Regions from separate parts of the Paenibacillus sp. J31R120 genome, predicted to be linked through region 1. Evidence: riboswitches for the same ligand, from Rfam matches in the RefSeq annotation. Region 1 holds a riboswitch; each other region holds the start of a gene.
The links. A riboswitch is a leader RNA that binds a small molecule or an ion and turns the genes downstream of it on or off. The one in region 1 is predicted to bind cyclic di-AMP.

Region 1 (3,576 bases):
TCGTCACCGACTACGGAGACAAGCTATGGTACATTGATGCGGATGGTGTAAAGGACAAGGCGCTCCTGGCCTGGTTCGGCCAAAATGAGGATATTCGCGTCCAGCTTACGGCCAAAGCCATAACGGGCGAAGAATATCATGGCACCGCCTACTTCCACCCCAACGAGCCAAGCTTCGCCGCGGCCATCCGCGGTGATGGCGAGCTGCTTCGTACAGAGATTTAAACGTTAGAGGATAGTTCAACCCTAAAAAGGCGCTTGCCGTACGCGAATGAACGCGTAATCGGCAAGCGCCTTTTTTATCAGAACGATTAGTATTCCATCAGTTTGATGTTACTTGGAGATTTCCGGAGTTGTCAGTTGATCGTAGAAGTCAACTGCCTTATCCTTGTTCTCGGAAACGCGAAGCGCCATTGCGGATCTCGGATGCTCATCCAGAATACCTGTGATCATGTAAGGGATGATGTAGCCCCACTCTTCCTTCTCACGAAGCGGTACCATGTATTTCTCGATCATATCGAGAACAGGACGAACATTGTATTTCGTATTTTGCAATTCCGATACGAGCAGTTCCGTGTTGCAGTTGCCTGCTGCGCGTCCCATGCCGTATACGGATGCGTCAAGCAGCTCAACGCCTTTGTTCGCCGCGATCAGCGTGTTCGCGAATGCAAGCTGCAGGTTGTTATGCGCGTGAACGCCAAGACGCTTGTTCGGCAAATGCTGCTGGAATTTATCCACCAGATAGCCTACATCATCCGGCTTCAGGCTGCCGTAGGAATCCACGATGTATACAACGTCTACAACACTGTCGTTAATTTGCTTGAACGCTTCGACCAATTGGTTCTCCATCACGTTGGAAAGCGCCATAATGTTCAGCGTCGTCTCATATCCGCGGTCGTGGAAAATTTGCACCAGCTCAAGAGCCTTGTCTACATCTTGAATGTAGCAAGCTACGCGGATCAGGTCGAGCAGGCTCTCGCTGCGCGGCAAAATGTCATTCTCGTCAACGCGGCCGATATCAACCAGCGCAGACAGCTTGGTGTTGCCTTTGTTCGGAATGACCTTGCGAAGGAAATCGTCGTTCAGGAAGCGCCATGGGCCTGCGCTATCTGCACCTTTCAACAGCTTCGGCGAGTTTTTGTAGCCGATCTCCATGTAGTCGACGCCAGCTTCGTTCAAGCTATTATAAAGGTGCTGTACAAACTCGACGCTGAAATCCCAGTTATTGACGAGTCCGCCGTCACGAATTGTACAATCGACAATTTTACAATGACTAGTTTTCGAATGCATGCTTGCTGCTCCTTTGATTTGAACATGAGTTCACTTTTTATCTACCATCATACTTGAAATATGACGGGAACGCAAAGTAATTATGTCGGTATTTGGATATTTTGGACGATTGGTTGTCCCGATAAGATATCATTTACAAATTGATATTTTAAAGTTAAAATATTATGTAAACATCAACGCTTAATTTTTCCGACCTGGAAAAAGCGGGGGAACCAACGTAAGTGCGACGTGGGCCGACAGCCGGCCGCAGCCTTGCAAGGGGTGAGTCCGGGGATTTGTACCCCCGGTAGGGTCTACTCTCTAGCCCGAATCCGACAGCTAACCTCGTAAGCGGACAAAGGAGAGGTGTCTTATGCTTTCTTTATCTTTGCAAGATTCCCCATTCCCTTCGGAACAACCCCTGCAGCTCAGCATTAGCCGCGTGGAAGTATTCGTCATACCGGCGCTCGCGATTGACTCGGCAGGGTATCGCGTTTGTCTTCGCATTAGCAGCGACCTCGGCTATGGCTGGAACGAGCAATTCGTCAGTGACAGCGAGCCAAGTCTGCAACTCGACCGTTGGGGTCCGCTATTCCGCAGCTTCATCGGCCGTTTCTCGATCGTTTCCTTGACCGAACGGCTCACCGAACGAATCGCGCAGACTCTTAATCCCGATAATCGGGCTTACCGTTTATTTTCCGCCGCAATTACACAGCTGCAGAACCCGGGCTCCGGACGCCCGATTTCATCGGCTGAGCCTGCCGAAGAATCCGTTCTTCAGCAGCGCGCCGTCGCTTATTTATCCGTAGATTAGCAGCATACGCTTGGATATGGGGATATCCTATGTCGGCCAGCCTATCAAGGCAAGCCGCAACCAGCATCAAGCTCGAAGCCTTCCAACCCGGAAAGCCCGGGCTTGTTTGCGTTTTGGGGGAGCTGTCCGGCGGCGCTCAGTCAGGCTGCAGCTTTTCGTTCTCTAAGCCGAGTTTTTCGGTCTGCAGCTCGCTCGGCGTCGACTTTCTGCTCTCTAAGCCGAGTATCTCGGCTTACAGCTCGCTCGGCGGCGGCTTTCTGCTCTCTAAGCCGAGTTTATCGGCTTGCAGCTCGCTCGGCGGCGGCTTTCCGCTCTCTAAGCCGAGTTTTTCGGCTTGCAGCCTGATCATCATCTATAGATAAATAAAAAGATGCCTCCACCATCAATTTTCAATGGTAAAGGCACCTCGTTTTTGCATATTCGCAACCTTTCGACTTCAACACCTCCAGAATGGTTTAGCGAGTTATTGATTAGTTAAAACAAACTTCCGCTCACATTCCCACTATCAGCCTATAACAGCTAGTACGCACAATGTTCATCAGACTGGTATATATGAACTATGCATGACTAGCGGCAGCGCAATGATATTGCGGTGCTGCACAGCCGCGCCTGCAACCCCTTTGACCGATTCATGTGCTCATTCGTCTGAACTCCTTACTTGAATACAGGAGGCTGCACCGCCTAACAAGTTCGTTTATCCGGTACAAACACACATCGAACCGCCCAAGTATAATAGTCCGTTTAAGGAACCATTCACCACCGACGCCCCATTGCCCCGTATCCCATCCTTCCATTCAGAAGACATTGAATGTGCACACTCGCAACCAATCACTTACGACCCCGTCGATCGGTAATGCCGCACGCCGAACCGCCAGATTAGCAGGCATGGGATGAGGAATAGCAAGCCGCCGAACGTGATCATCATAGGCAGAAACATACTGCCCTCCCGCTTATCGAGCAGGTACATGAGCGGCAAGTAGCTGACGCAGCCGAACGGAATGATGAACGTAAAGAAACGGGTAACCCACTTTTCATAAATATTGAGCGGATACTGCGCCATCTCGCGCCCTCCGTCTGTGAAGACATTAGCTACTTCAATCGCCTGGATCGTCCAAAAGCAGAACGTCGCAGCCAAAATAAAGATGCCTGTAAAAATAATCGTGCCATTGGCGATCATGAGCAGCAGCGTCAACAGCTTCGGAAAACTCCAAATCTGCGGCAAATGGGACACCGACCAGATCAGCACGATCACACTTTGCAGCAGCCTTCCTATTCTCGTAAACTCAAACTTCGAGCCCAATACTTGCAGCGCTGTGCTTCTGGGCCGAACCAGCAGCCGGTCGAAGTCTCCCCTGCCAACCAGCGACGAGAAGGAATCGAATCCCCGCGCAAAACATTCACTCAGCGAAAACGACATATGAATGACCGAAAAACAAAGAGCTACCTCAAAGAAACTCCACCCCTGCAGCTCTCCGAAACGCTGAAACATAAAAT
Region 2 (3,576 bases), on a different contig from region 1:
GTCTCGAACCAGCTTCTCATAAATTCCGGTAGCTTCTCTTCCCAGCCCTCCGGATTTTTGATTTGCTCGCCTTTCTCGTTAAAAAACTGCGCAAACGCGCCTACCGATCGCAAATACGTATTTTTCACATCGATGGAAAACGTGCCGTCCGCATGGAACTTCAGCGAGCCTGCATTCACGTCCAGCCCGTGGTTCGGCGTAAGCTCCTTTACCGTCCACTTGAACTGAGGGGCGGCAGGCTCTAAGCCATCCACACCGGTAGCGTACGCTCTGCGAACGGTGACATTGCTGGAGCCGCTGTTGTCCTGATGCTCGCTCGCCGTTTTGCCCTGGTTTACGCTCCACGTCTGGTTTTGCAGCGCGGTATCGTTGCTCGCCGTCTGCATCGCTCCGCCGTTCGGCGCTGTCGCCGCATCTGTTGTCATTTCCGACCATTTGTACTCTAAAACGCGGTCGCCTACTTTGCGATCAGCCAAATCGAACTCAAAATAAAGCGGGTTGCCGTCCTTATCAACGGAATCGGTAATAGTCGCCCATCCGCCCGTCGAGCTGGCTTCGCCTTGTTTGCTGAGGATGATTGCCAGATTTCGAACCCGGTTATATTGCTGCGGATTAACGATTTCGGAAGGGTAAATATGATCGTTGGTCACAATGGCGGCCGTATGCGGCCGGTTGGAAGCAAGCTCCGGATTGGAGAACAGAATCGAGATCGCAGTATCTATTGGCGACTGCAGCAGCTCGGCATCGACACAGGCTTGAATGAGCTCGCTATTGCTTAAGCTATTGGCCAATTTGGTTAGGCCCAGTGCGCTCAGCTTAGGATGGTGGTATATACCGTTCCGCGCCATTTTGCGCTCATAGTACTTTCTGCGATGCCGCTCGGGAATATGGATCGACACGTGATGTAGCGCAGGTAGATAAATGTCGGGGTTGGGATCGGGCGATGTGACCCGAATACGGGTCAAATGCTCGGTCGGAAGCAGCTCTTCTGGAATTTCTGCATAGTGTGTGAACAGGCTACGGCTCGTTTCCGAGAGCAGCGAAAGCGCCCCGTTGCCCGAAGCGGCAGTGCGAAGGGTATGTACGGTATGCGCCTTCGTTACCACCTTTTCCGTGCCCACCCAAGTGGTGAGTTCTTGGCCCTTATAGCCCTCCACCAGTTGGAAATGAAATGTTTTTGCCATCTACATTCTCCTTTCGGAATTTACTTCTGAGACGCAAGGGCTACCGACATTTAGATGTAAAAACTTGTGAAAAAACCCTTTTGTTGTACTCTTATAAATTATAGCAATAAATAGTAACATTTGGGAATTTATTTTTCGGAAGATTGCGAGCTTGCCAATTCCGTGCATGACGAACTTGGGCTGCCAATGGCAGTCCTTTAAAAAGGGGGAATTATGAAGCGATCCTTAAACCTAATCTTTTACTGAATTCAGGAGCAAGAAGATGAAAAAATGCGCGGCGTCAAGATTGGAGCCGATATGTACGGATTTTCAGACGAATGTTATTCAAAATCACGTTAAGCTTCCTCCCCTGTTTGTTTACAGCCTGCTCATCGAGGAGTAAGATTTATCAATGTAAGCTCACAAATACATGAATCCTTGATCGCTTAATTCTGCGCAGCAGAAACGGGGGAACCATCGGAATGGCTTGCCGTTCCAGGGGTGAATCGCTTGATTGTCTCAATCGGCGTAAGGTTACTTTCAGACCTGAATCCGTCAGCTAACCTCGTAAGCGTCTCGAAAGAGGAACTCATCGCGTTTTTTAGAAACCGCGGGAAGGTCCCTACTTTCCTGCGGTTTTTTTGCCATTCGATGAAGAGATTAAGGTTTATCGTTGACTCGGAATTGAGCTGCAATCCTCATAAAATGGAGTGGATGACGACATGGCAGCTTTTAAACGTTTTTTAATCGGCAAGCCTTTGAAGACAAACGAACTGGGCGAGCAAAAATTGAACAAGAAAAAAGCGCTCGCGATTTTATCCTCGGACGCTCTCTCATCCGTCGCATACGGACCTGAGCAAATATTATTGGTTCTCATTACGGTTAGCGCCGCAGCATTCTGGTATTCGATCCCCATCGGGATCGGCGTGTTAATCTTGCTGACTGCCCTGATTTTGTCGTACCGTCAAATCATATTCGCTTATCCGCATGGTGGCGGGGCTTATGTCGTTTCGAAAAATAATCTCGGCGTATACCCCGGTCTGGTGGCAGGCGGGTCACTACTTGTTGATTATATTCTGACGGTAGCCGTCAGCGTATCAGCCGGTACCGATGCCATTACGTCCGCCTTTCCTTCGTTGCATGAATACACGGTTCCAATTGCCGTCGTATTCGTACTTCTGCTTACTCTGCTGAATTTGAGAGGCGTGACAGAATCAGCGTCCATTCTGGCTTATCCGGTATACTTGTTTGTTTTGTCCCTATTGATCTTGATCGGAGCCGGCTTATACCGCATCATGGTCGGCGGCGTAGCTTCGGATCTGCATACGCCAATCGGCACGCCAATCGCAGGGATCAGCTTATTCTTACTGCTTAAGGCATTCGCTTCCGGAAGCTCCGCACTGACCGGGGTCGAGGCGATTTCTAATGCAATTCCGAACTTCAAGAGCCCTGGCCCTAACAATGCAGCCAAAACATTGTCTGCTATGGGAATATTGCTCGCTCTGTTGTTTTCGGGGATTGTGGTGCTCGCGTACTTGTATGGCATCAAGCCGCTTGAGGAAGCCACCGTCGTTTCGCAAATCGCCGAAACAACGTTCGGACGCCATATTATGTACTTTTTCGTCCAGGGGACTACTGCTCTTATTCTGATACTTGCCGCCAATACGGGATACTCGGCATTCCCGCAGCTTGCAGTCAACCTGGCGAAAGATAAGTTCATTCCAAGAATGTTCACCGTTCGCGGCGACCGGCTCGGCTATTCGAACGGCATTATAATTCTAGGATTGCTGTCGATTCTGCTCATCATCGCTTTTCAAGGAAAGACGGAGCATCTGATCCCGCTCTATGCTGTTGGGGTATTCATCCCCTTCACATTGTCCCAATCGGGCATGATGGTGAAGTGGATACGCGAGAAGCCGGCAGGCTGGATCACAAAGCTGACCATCAACTCGACGGGAGCTCTTATCAGCTTCACGGTTACGATGATGTTCTTCATCACCAAATTGGCGCAGGTATGGCCGGTACTTGTGTTTTTGCCGCTCATCGTTTATTTGTTCCACCGCATCAAAAAGCATTACGAAGCGGTCGGCGATCAACTGCGTCTTGCCACATGTGAGCCGGCGGTTCCGATCAAAGGCAACGTCATCATCGTGCCGGTATCCGGCATCACCCATGTCGTGGAGCAGTCGTTAAATTATGCGCAGTCTCTCGGCGCCGAGCAAATCATCGCCGTCTACATCCCGTTCGACCGGGAAGAAGAATCAAAGTTCGAGAAGAAATGGAGCCAGTGGAAGCCGGAGGTTCGCCTGGTCACGCTGCACTCCCCATACCGAAGCATCATCCAACCGCTCAGTAAATTCATCGACATGGTGAAACGCAAAGCGGATGAGTCGAATTACCAGGTAACGGTCGT
Region 3 (3,576 bases), on a different contig from region 1:
TCATCTCCAGGCTGTCATGCCCGCCTAGGTTTAATCGAATTAATATCTCGGCTTGTTCGGAATGCTCGAGGTCTTCCCTAGCCTGCTTGCGCCTGCTCAATAATTGAAATGTAAAAAAGCTGCTACTGCAATTATTCTCGTCTCGTTTTACCGACTTAATGATTGCGACAGACCTCTCCTTCTGTAACCTGTCATCGGATAAAAGAGCCTGCTGATTAAAAATCTCATGTTTAACTTCTATATATTCGCCCCATATTTGCTGCGACTCCATGGACAATACGGAACGAATTTTATTCAACATGCGCCAAGCCGTCTTATAGGTAATGTCCAGAAGCGCAGATAATTGCACGGCATTAACGCTATGCTCGAACTTTCCAACTAAATACATAACAAACAACCACTTCCGTATAGAAGTGCGACTTTTATGTAAAATGGTATGGGAGGTTAGCGACTGCTGATATTTGCACTTCGTGCATTCATAAAGAGGCAGACTTCTCGTAACGATCTTATATGCAGAGCGATGTCCACAACAATAGCACTTAAAGCCTGATGGCCACTTCAAACGTTCAAGAAGAGGAAGAAAATCCTCATCCCTCCGATATTGTGCATTAAACTCTTGCCAAGCTAATAATATTCCCACATCACTCACCCCCCCCAAAAAAAGAACATATGTTCTGTTTTTAGTATAACAAAATACCCAACCTTTTACAAGAGTTGGATAGATGGTTTTATCTTATATACCTGTTCCTGAGCAGATGGGAGAGTGAGCCCTTTTCCAAAGAAGAACACCCTCAGAAAGGGGGTACTGAATGATTTCTGTATACGTACATGTTATCGGGCAAAAAGTATACTGTCCTTCTGCAAGCATCCAGACTTCACACTTAGTCTGCGAATGTCCGCTCGAACCTTGTAATATCGCTGTTTTTGCCGATGATAACTAACATGTCGCCTTCAAATATACGATCGTCCGCGTGCGGAGATACAACCAAGTCATTGTCTTTTCTGCGTATGGCCATGACGCTGCAGCCGAATTTGGCTCTGAAGTCCAATGTTTTTAATGTTTTGCCGCAGAAGATTGGCGGGGCAATCATTTCGACGAGACTATGTTGGGGGGATAACTCCAAGTATTCAATCATGTTTTTGGAGGTGACCTGATGGGCTACCCGCACTCCTGTATCGCGCTCCGGGTGAACGATATGGTCCGCACCGACGCCTTCAAGCACCCGCTGATGATAATCGCTTGTTGCCTTGGCTGTTACGAATTTGACGCCAATATCCTTCAGAATCAATGTAGTTAATATACTGGACTGAAGGTTTTCGCCTATGGCTACAATCGCATGATCCAGATTGCGCACACCGAGCTCCCGCATGACCTGATCATCAGTCGAATCTGCTTGATAGACATGGGACAAGATAGGCGCGTATTCCTGTACTCTCTTCTCATCCTTGTCGATTCCCATAACTTCGTAGCCAAGCGATAGCAATGTTCGCGTCACACTTCCCCCGAATCTCCCTAACCCAATGACTACAAATTGTTTTCCCATCTGACGAGCCTCTCTTCTACTATTCATTGTTGATTGGACACAGCAAAAACCACAGAGAAACAAGCTCTCTGTGGTCATGACGAACACAAGCGCGCGCACTTATCTCCCGAACAACGCTTACGAGGTTAGCTGACGGATTCGGAAGTCGAGAGCTCCCTACCATAACATGGATTCACCCCTGCGACCCATTACGATCGCTTTGGTTCCCCCGCTGGTCTTAACGGACCATTGAGCGTTACGCATATTCATTTATGAGCCTAATGCTACTCCTTTCCGAATGTTTTGTAAAAGCGCATTCCAGACATGTTTCGGCGGAAAAAGCTTAAAAATCCCGATAGAAGCGCTTACATGCATTGCGCTATCAGCCGATCGCGAATTATATGCGTTTATTGATGCTTTTCTCAACTAGACCATCTCCTCCTGCGCTAGTTGGAAATAAGGGGAAGAATCTATTCCGGTTCTGCTGACAACGTCATTTTCAGTTTAAACTGCTTTGGCGTACAGCCGTTGAAGCGTTTGAACAATTCATAAAAATGCGCCATATTCTCCAGTCCTACGGAATGTGCGATGTCCGTTATTTTTCGGTCGGTCAGGGCAAGCAGGCGCGTAGCCTTAGCAATACGTCGCCGATTGACATACTCGGTAAACGGCAGTCCCATATGCGTTTTGAAATACTTGGAAAAATAGACATAGCTCATTCCGGCTAAAGCGCTCAGTTCAGACATATGTATCTTTTCGCCCAGTCGCTCATCTATAAAGGCAATGACAGGCTTCAGTACGTGAGCGTCCAGCTTTCCGCCCGGTGATAATATGCCGTTTGCGTCATGCCTTAGCATGGCAAGCATCAGCGCTTTGATATGCATGCTGACCGCTACCTCGTAGCCATGACGTCTGGCCATGACTTCCTCATGAATGCTGAAGATCGCACGGCCCACCTCCTCCCTTGCATCTGGGTTGGACGCGAACAGATCATTCAGTCCGTCAAGCGGCTGAAGCACCTCCATGAAACAGCTTAAATAGTTAATCGTCGCCGGATCGAAGTACGGCTCCAGATCGACGTGAAGTACAATATATTCTACTTCGTGCCCTGCATGACCTACTGCTCGATGAAGCTGATTGGAGCCAATCACCATCACATCGCCCTGCTCCAGGCGATAGGTTCTGTCTAAGGTATGCATCTCATGAATTCCGTCTAATACGAGAATAAACTCTACTTCCTTATGATAGTGCCAGCTAGGCAGCTCTGCGCCAGCGAAGCCTTCAAGAAAAAATGTCCATACTTTCAGGCATAGCTGCTGATTCTGGTAATGTATAGGCTCTTTTATAATATCCAAGGCTATCTCTCTCCCGAATGTTAAAATGTTGAAAATGGATATAAAACCATTAAATTATTGCATATACGGCTGCAGCTACTCCCTTGTATGATTAGTACAAAGCTAACCACGAATAAAGGAAGGTGACCCTCTATGAAAGTGGCAGTCCTAGGTTGCGGAGGCATGGGTGCTATTCATGCCGGTATATACGCCAGTCTTGCAAACGTTCAATTAACAGGTGTTTGCGATGCAAATCGTCAATTGGCCGATACATTGGCTGGGCAGACAGGAGCAACCGCATATTACTCGTTCGACGACATGCTGGCAAATGCGGATTTTGAAGCGGTAAGCATCGCGCTGCCTACCTATTTACACAAAGAATATACGCTTAAAGCTGCGAAAGCAAGAAAGCATATTATTTGCGAAAAACCTATCGCCCTTTCACTGGAAGACGCACGGGAGATGATGACGGTCTGTGAAGAGAACGGCGTCCGTCTGTTTGTTGGACATGTTGTTCGCTTCTTCCCTGATTACAACAATCTCAAACAAACGCTGGACAGCGGAAAGCTGGGGCGTCCTGCGGTCGCTCATACCAGCCGGATCGGCGGGCATCCGGGCAACTGGTTTGCGGATGAAGGCTTAAGCGGGGGCGTCATCGTTGATCTGATGATCCATGATCTGGACTTCCTGCGCTCCTGCTTCGGCGAGGTCGAAAGCAT
Region 4 (3,576 bases), on a different contig from region 1:
CATCGGAGTCGAAGACGGACATCGCTTTTGCGGCCGATCCGGACAGCTACAAGCCGATTCTGTATCCGATCGGCATCATCAAGGCGACCAAGCATGAGAAGCAAGTACGCGAATTGTACGATTACCTGCAGACGGAAGAAGCGCTCAACCTGTTCGTGAAATACGGCTTCAGCCTGCCGAAGCAGCCTTAATGAGCTGGCAATCGTTCTGGCCGCCAGTCGTACTGTCATTGCAGGTGGCACTGATCTCCAGCATTGTCGCGGCCGTGGCGGGCATTGCCGCAGCATGGTGGATGTCGAGGAGGTCATTCCGAGGCAAAATCTTGCTGGAGACGGCCTTCATGCTGCCGCTAGTGCTGCCACCCACTGTGGTCGGCTTTCTGCTGCTCGTGCTATGGGGCAGGCAGGGGGTGCTGGGCCGGGCAGCGGAATGGATTTTCTCCGCTCCGGTTCTCTTCTCGCCATGGGCGGCTGTAATTGCCTCGATCGTGGTGGCGTTCCCGCTTGTGTACCAGACGATGAAGGTAGCGCTCGATTCGGTGGACAAGAATCTGGAGGATGCCGCGCGTTCGGCAGGCGCCGGGGAGTGGAAGGTATTCCGGTATGTGACGCTGCCGCTGACGATGCGTGCCGTAATGACCGCCTATATTCTCGGCTTTGCGCGTAGCTTGGGCGAGTTCGGGGCAACGCTGATGATTGCGGGCAACATTCCGGGGAAGACGCAGACCATTCCTACCGCGATCTATGTCGCGGTCGATTCCGGCAATATGCCGATGGCTTGGGCCTGGACGGCAGGAATGGTCGTGATCTCGTTTGCACTGCTGCTAGCGACGGGCGGTCTTCGGAAAAGGCCATAAAAGGGCTCGCCTGCAAGGCGTAAATCGTGTGCGGCTGTGATTGCACGAGTGTAGAAGAGCTTTTCTCCGAGAAGAGCCGATGAATGCGATAAATCAGATTGCAAGGTATGGAAAATCGGGGAAAGCAGCATTTACTGCTGCTTTACACTTTCAGAAGACAGGAGTAATATTCGGATTAAGCTTTACAGCAATCGCTGAGTTTCCCGCAAGAGGCGGGAAAACGGGGGAACCATTCGCCAAGTGAACAGTCCGGTGTGAGAGCCGGAAGTTCGGATGGCAAGGGGTGAATCGCTTGCAGCGCCAGATTGGGCGCCGGCCAAGCGTAGGGCGACTCTCACCGTCCGAATCCGACAGCTAACCTCGTAAGCGTAGATGGAGAGGAAGTGGCTTGTGATCGCATTGGCGACCACAGGGGACACGTGCCTCTGTGGTTTTTTGATGCGCAAATAGGATTATGACCAAGCAACACGCTGAGTTTCTGCACAGAGCAGAAAACGGGGGAACCATTCGATTTTGCGCCAAGCGTGAAATCCCGGGGTGAATCCGGACCTGGCAGGTCCGGTAGGGCGGCTCTCACGCCCGAATCCGACAGCTAACCTCGTAAGCGATTCGAGAGAGGCCAATTGCAGCTCTTCGGCATAAGCGAAGCTTGTTTCGCTATGCCTGCAGAAGAAGCCGCGAGGGACCCCTCCTTCGCAGGCTTCTTTTTTTGCGCCCAATTGGCTGAAAGGGATAAAGGAGAATGAAGAGTGAACTCGTTCCATTCAAAGCTTACGCTGGTATATGCGCCGAATGAATACGGTCGGCAATTTGTGAAGCTGTTGCTATACAAGGGCTGGCCTGTAGCGGCTTTGGTCAGCAGCGGCAGGCAACGGCGAATCCATGAGGGATTCGGAATCAGCTGCTTTATCAAGCTCGACACGAAAGAGCGAGATTGTCCACTGAAGGGCGGACAGATTCATGATGTGTATTTGTTCGACAACTCCGTGCCGCTGGTTTGCAGGTACTTAAAGCTATTTCGTCCGCTTGTATCGGGCAGAATTATCGTGGTGACCCAGAGTCACAGCATTCCGGGGTTATATCGGCATTTGGGAGCAGATCAGCTGCTGCATGCATCGTTGCAGCCGGAGGAGCTTGTATCGGAATTTGAAGAGAATCGATTGGAGAAGAACGGAGAGGAGGATGCATCGTGCTAGATGTAATTTTGGTTGCATTTCTGATTGTGCTGGTGGCTTCCGTATGGGGCCTTGCCGCTTGGTCGGCGAAGGAAACGGATAGCGGGCGGAAGGATCAGTAGTTTATCCATTACGTGTGATGAAATGAGGGACTGGAAGTGACGATTGCCGGGCTTCTTTCGATTGGCATTTTTCTATTAATCGTTGTGACGTTGGCAAAGCCAACAGGATTATATATGGCGCGTGCATTCGATTATTCGCCTACAACTCTCGACCGCGCTTTCGGCTGGCTGGAGAAGCCGATTATGGCGCTTAGCGGCATCCAAAAAACGAACCAGACCTGGAAGCAATATGGGTTATCGCTCGTGTTCGCCAACGCTTTTATGATTCTGGTCGTCTATATGATCTTCCGGCTGCAGCACTTGCTCCCTCTCAATCCGGGCAACATTGCAGCTATGGAGCCTACGTTGGCGTTCAATACGGCTATCAGCTTTATGACGAATACGAACCTGCAGCATTACAGCGGGGAAAGCGGCATGTCTTATTTGGCACAAATGCTTGCGATTGTCTTCTTGATGTTCACGGCACCGGCAACGACGCTTGCCGCAGCTATGGCGTTCATTCGAGGCTTGTCTGGCAAGCCGCTTGGTAATTTCTTTGTCGATATGATTCGCTCCATTACGCGCATTCTGCTGCCGATTGCTATCGTCACATCGCTTCTGTTCGTATCGCAGGGTGTGCCTCAGACGCTGGAGCCTTCTGTGACGGCTGCGACGATGGAAGGAGCTGAACAGCATATCGCAAGAGGGCCTGTCGGATCGTTCCTGGCGATTAAGGAGCTGGGCAACAACGGCGGAGGCTTCTTCGGAACAAACTCTGCTCATCCCCTCGAGAATCCAACCAATCTGTCCAATCTGCTGCAAATGCTGCTCATGATGCTGGTGACGACAGCGTTGCCGTTTGCCTACGGAAAGATGGTTGGCAACCGGAAGCAGGGCCTTGTGTTATTCTGTGCAATGGGTGTGATGTTCCTCGTTATGATGGGAGCCTCGCTGGCTGCCGAGAGTGCCGGCAATCCCGCCCTTGGGGCGATCGGCATGGATTCGTCGCAAAGCAGCATGGAAGGCAAGGAGATGAGGTTCGGTCTGGAGGCTTCTTCCTTGTATTCCGTCGTTACGACCGCTTCGGAGACGGGAGCTGTCAATACGATGCACGATACGCTTACGCCGCTGGGCGGGCTGGTGTCGCTGGCCAATATGATGCTGAATACGATCTACGGCGGAATTGGCGCCGGATTTATGAATGTGCTGATGTATGCGATTATCGCAGTATTTTTAGCTGGGCTTATGGTGGGCAGGACGCCGGAATTTTTGGGCAAAAAAATTGAAGGCAGGGAAATGAAGCTGATCGCGATTGTTCTGCTGGTACAGCCGCTGCTCATTTTGGTGCCATCCGCAATTGCGCTGATGCTATATCCGGAGACTGTCTCGAATCCGGGCTTTCACGGTCTGACTCAGGTATTGTACGAATTCACCTCCTCCGCTG

Region 2: linked by a shared signal. The riboswitch ahead of AC0YNW_RS06125 (APC family permease) and the one ahead of AC0YNW_RS28220 (5-formyltetrahydrofolate cyclo-ligase) in region 1 are both predicted to bind cyclic di-AMP.
Region 3: linked by a shared signal. The riboswitch ahead of AC0YNW_RS18705 (potassium channel family protein) and the one ahead of AC0YNW_RS28220 (5-formyltetrahydrofolate cyclo-ligase) in region 1 are both predicted to bind cyclic di-AMP.
Region 4: linked by a shared signal. The riboswitch ahead of AC0YNW_RS16210 (hypothetical protein) and the one ahead of AC0YNW_RS28220 (5-formyltetrahydrofolate cyclo-ligase) in region 1 are both predicted to bind cyclic di-AMP.

What each region holds. Positions count from the first base shown of each region.
Region 1 is NZ_JBWDNN010000014.1:60,077-63,652, reverse strand. Features, by position in the region: gene AC0YNW_RS28230 (hypothetical protein) at 1-224, shown strand, start outside; gene AC0YNW_RS28225 (aldolase catalytic domain-containing protein) at 333-1,289, opposite strand; cyclic di-AMP (ydaO/yuaA leader) riboswitch at 1,457-1,637, shown strand; gene AC0YNW_RS28220 (5-formyltetrahydrofolate cyclo-ligase) at 1,642-2,082, shown strand; gene AC0YNW_RS28215 (hypothetical protein) at 2,112-2,444, shown strand; gene AC0YNW_RS28210 (ABC transporter permease) at 2,915-3,576, opposite strand, start outside.
Region 2 is NZ_JBWDNN010000001.1:1,327,876-1,331,451, reverse strand. Features, by position in the region: gene AC0YNW_RS06130 (hypothetical protein) at 1-1,184, opposite strand, end outside; cyclic di-AMP (ydaO/yuaA leader) riboswitch at 1,597-1,753, shown strand; gene AC0YNW_RS06125 (APC family permease) at 1,886-3,576, shown strand, end outside.
Region 3 is NZ_JBWDNN010000005.1:68,900-72,475, forward strand. Features, by position in the region: gene AC0YNW_RS18700 (IS1595 family transposase) at 1-640, opposite strand, end outside; gene AC0YNW_RS18705 (potassium channel family protein) at 882-1,544, opposite strand; cyclic di-AMP (ydaO/yuaA leader) riboswitch at 1,644-1,789, opposite strand; gene AC0YNW_RS18710 (helix-turn-helix domain-containing protein) at 1,994-2,878, opposite strand; gene AC0YNW_RS18715 (Gfo/Idh/MocA family protein) at 3,011-3,576, shown strand, end outside.
Region 4 is NZ_JBWDNN010000004.1:151,723-155,298, forward strand. Features, by position in the region: gene modA (molybdate ABC transporter substrate-binding protein) at 1-191, shown strand, start outside; gene modB (molybdate ABC transporter permease subunit) at 191-856, shown strand; cyclic di-AMP (ydaO/yuaA leader) riboswitch at 1,039-1,241, shown strand; cyclic di-AMP (ydaO/yuaA leader) riboswitch at 1,315-1,479, shown strand; gene AC0YNW_RS16210 (hypothetical protein) at 1,606-2,052, shown strand; gene AC0YNW_RS16215 (signal peptide protein) at 2,046-2,153, shown strand; gene kdpA (potassium-transporting ATPase subunit KdpA) at 2,196-3,576, shown strand, end outside.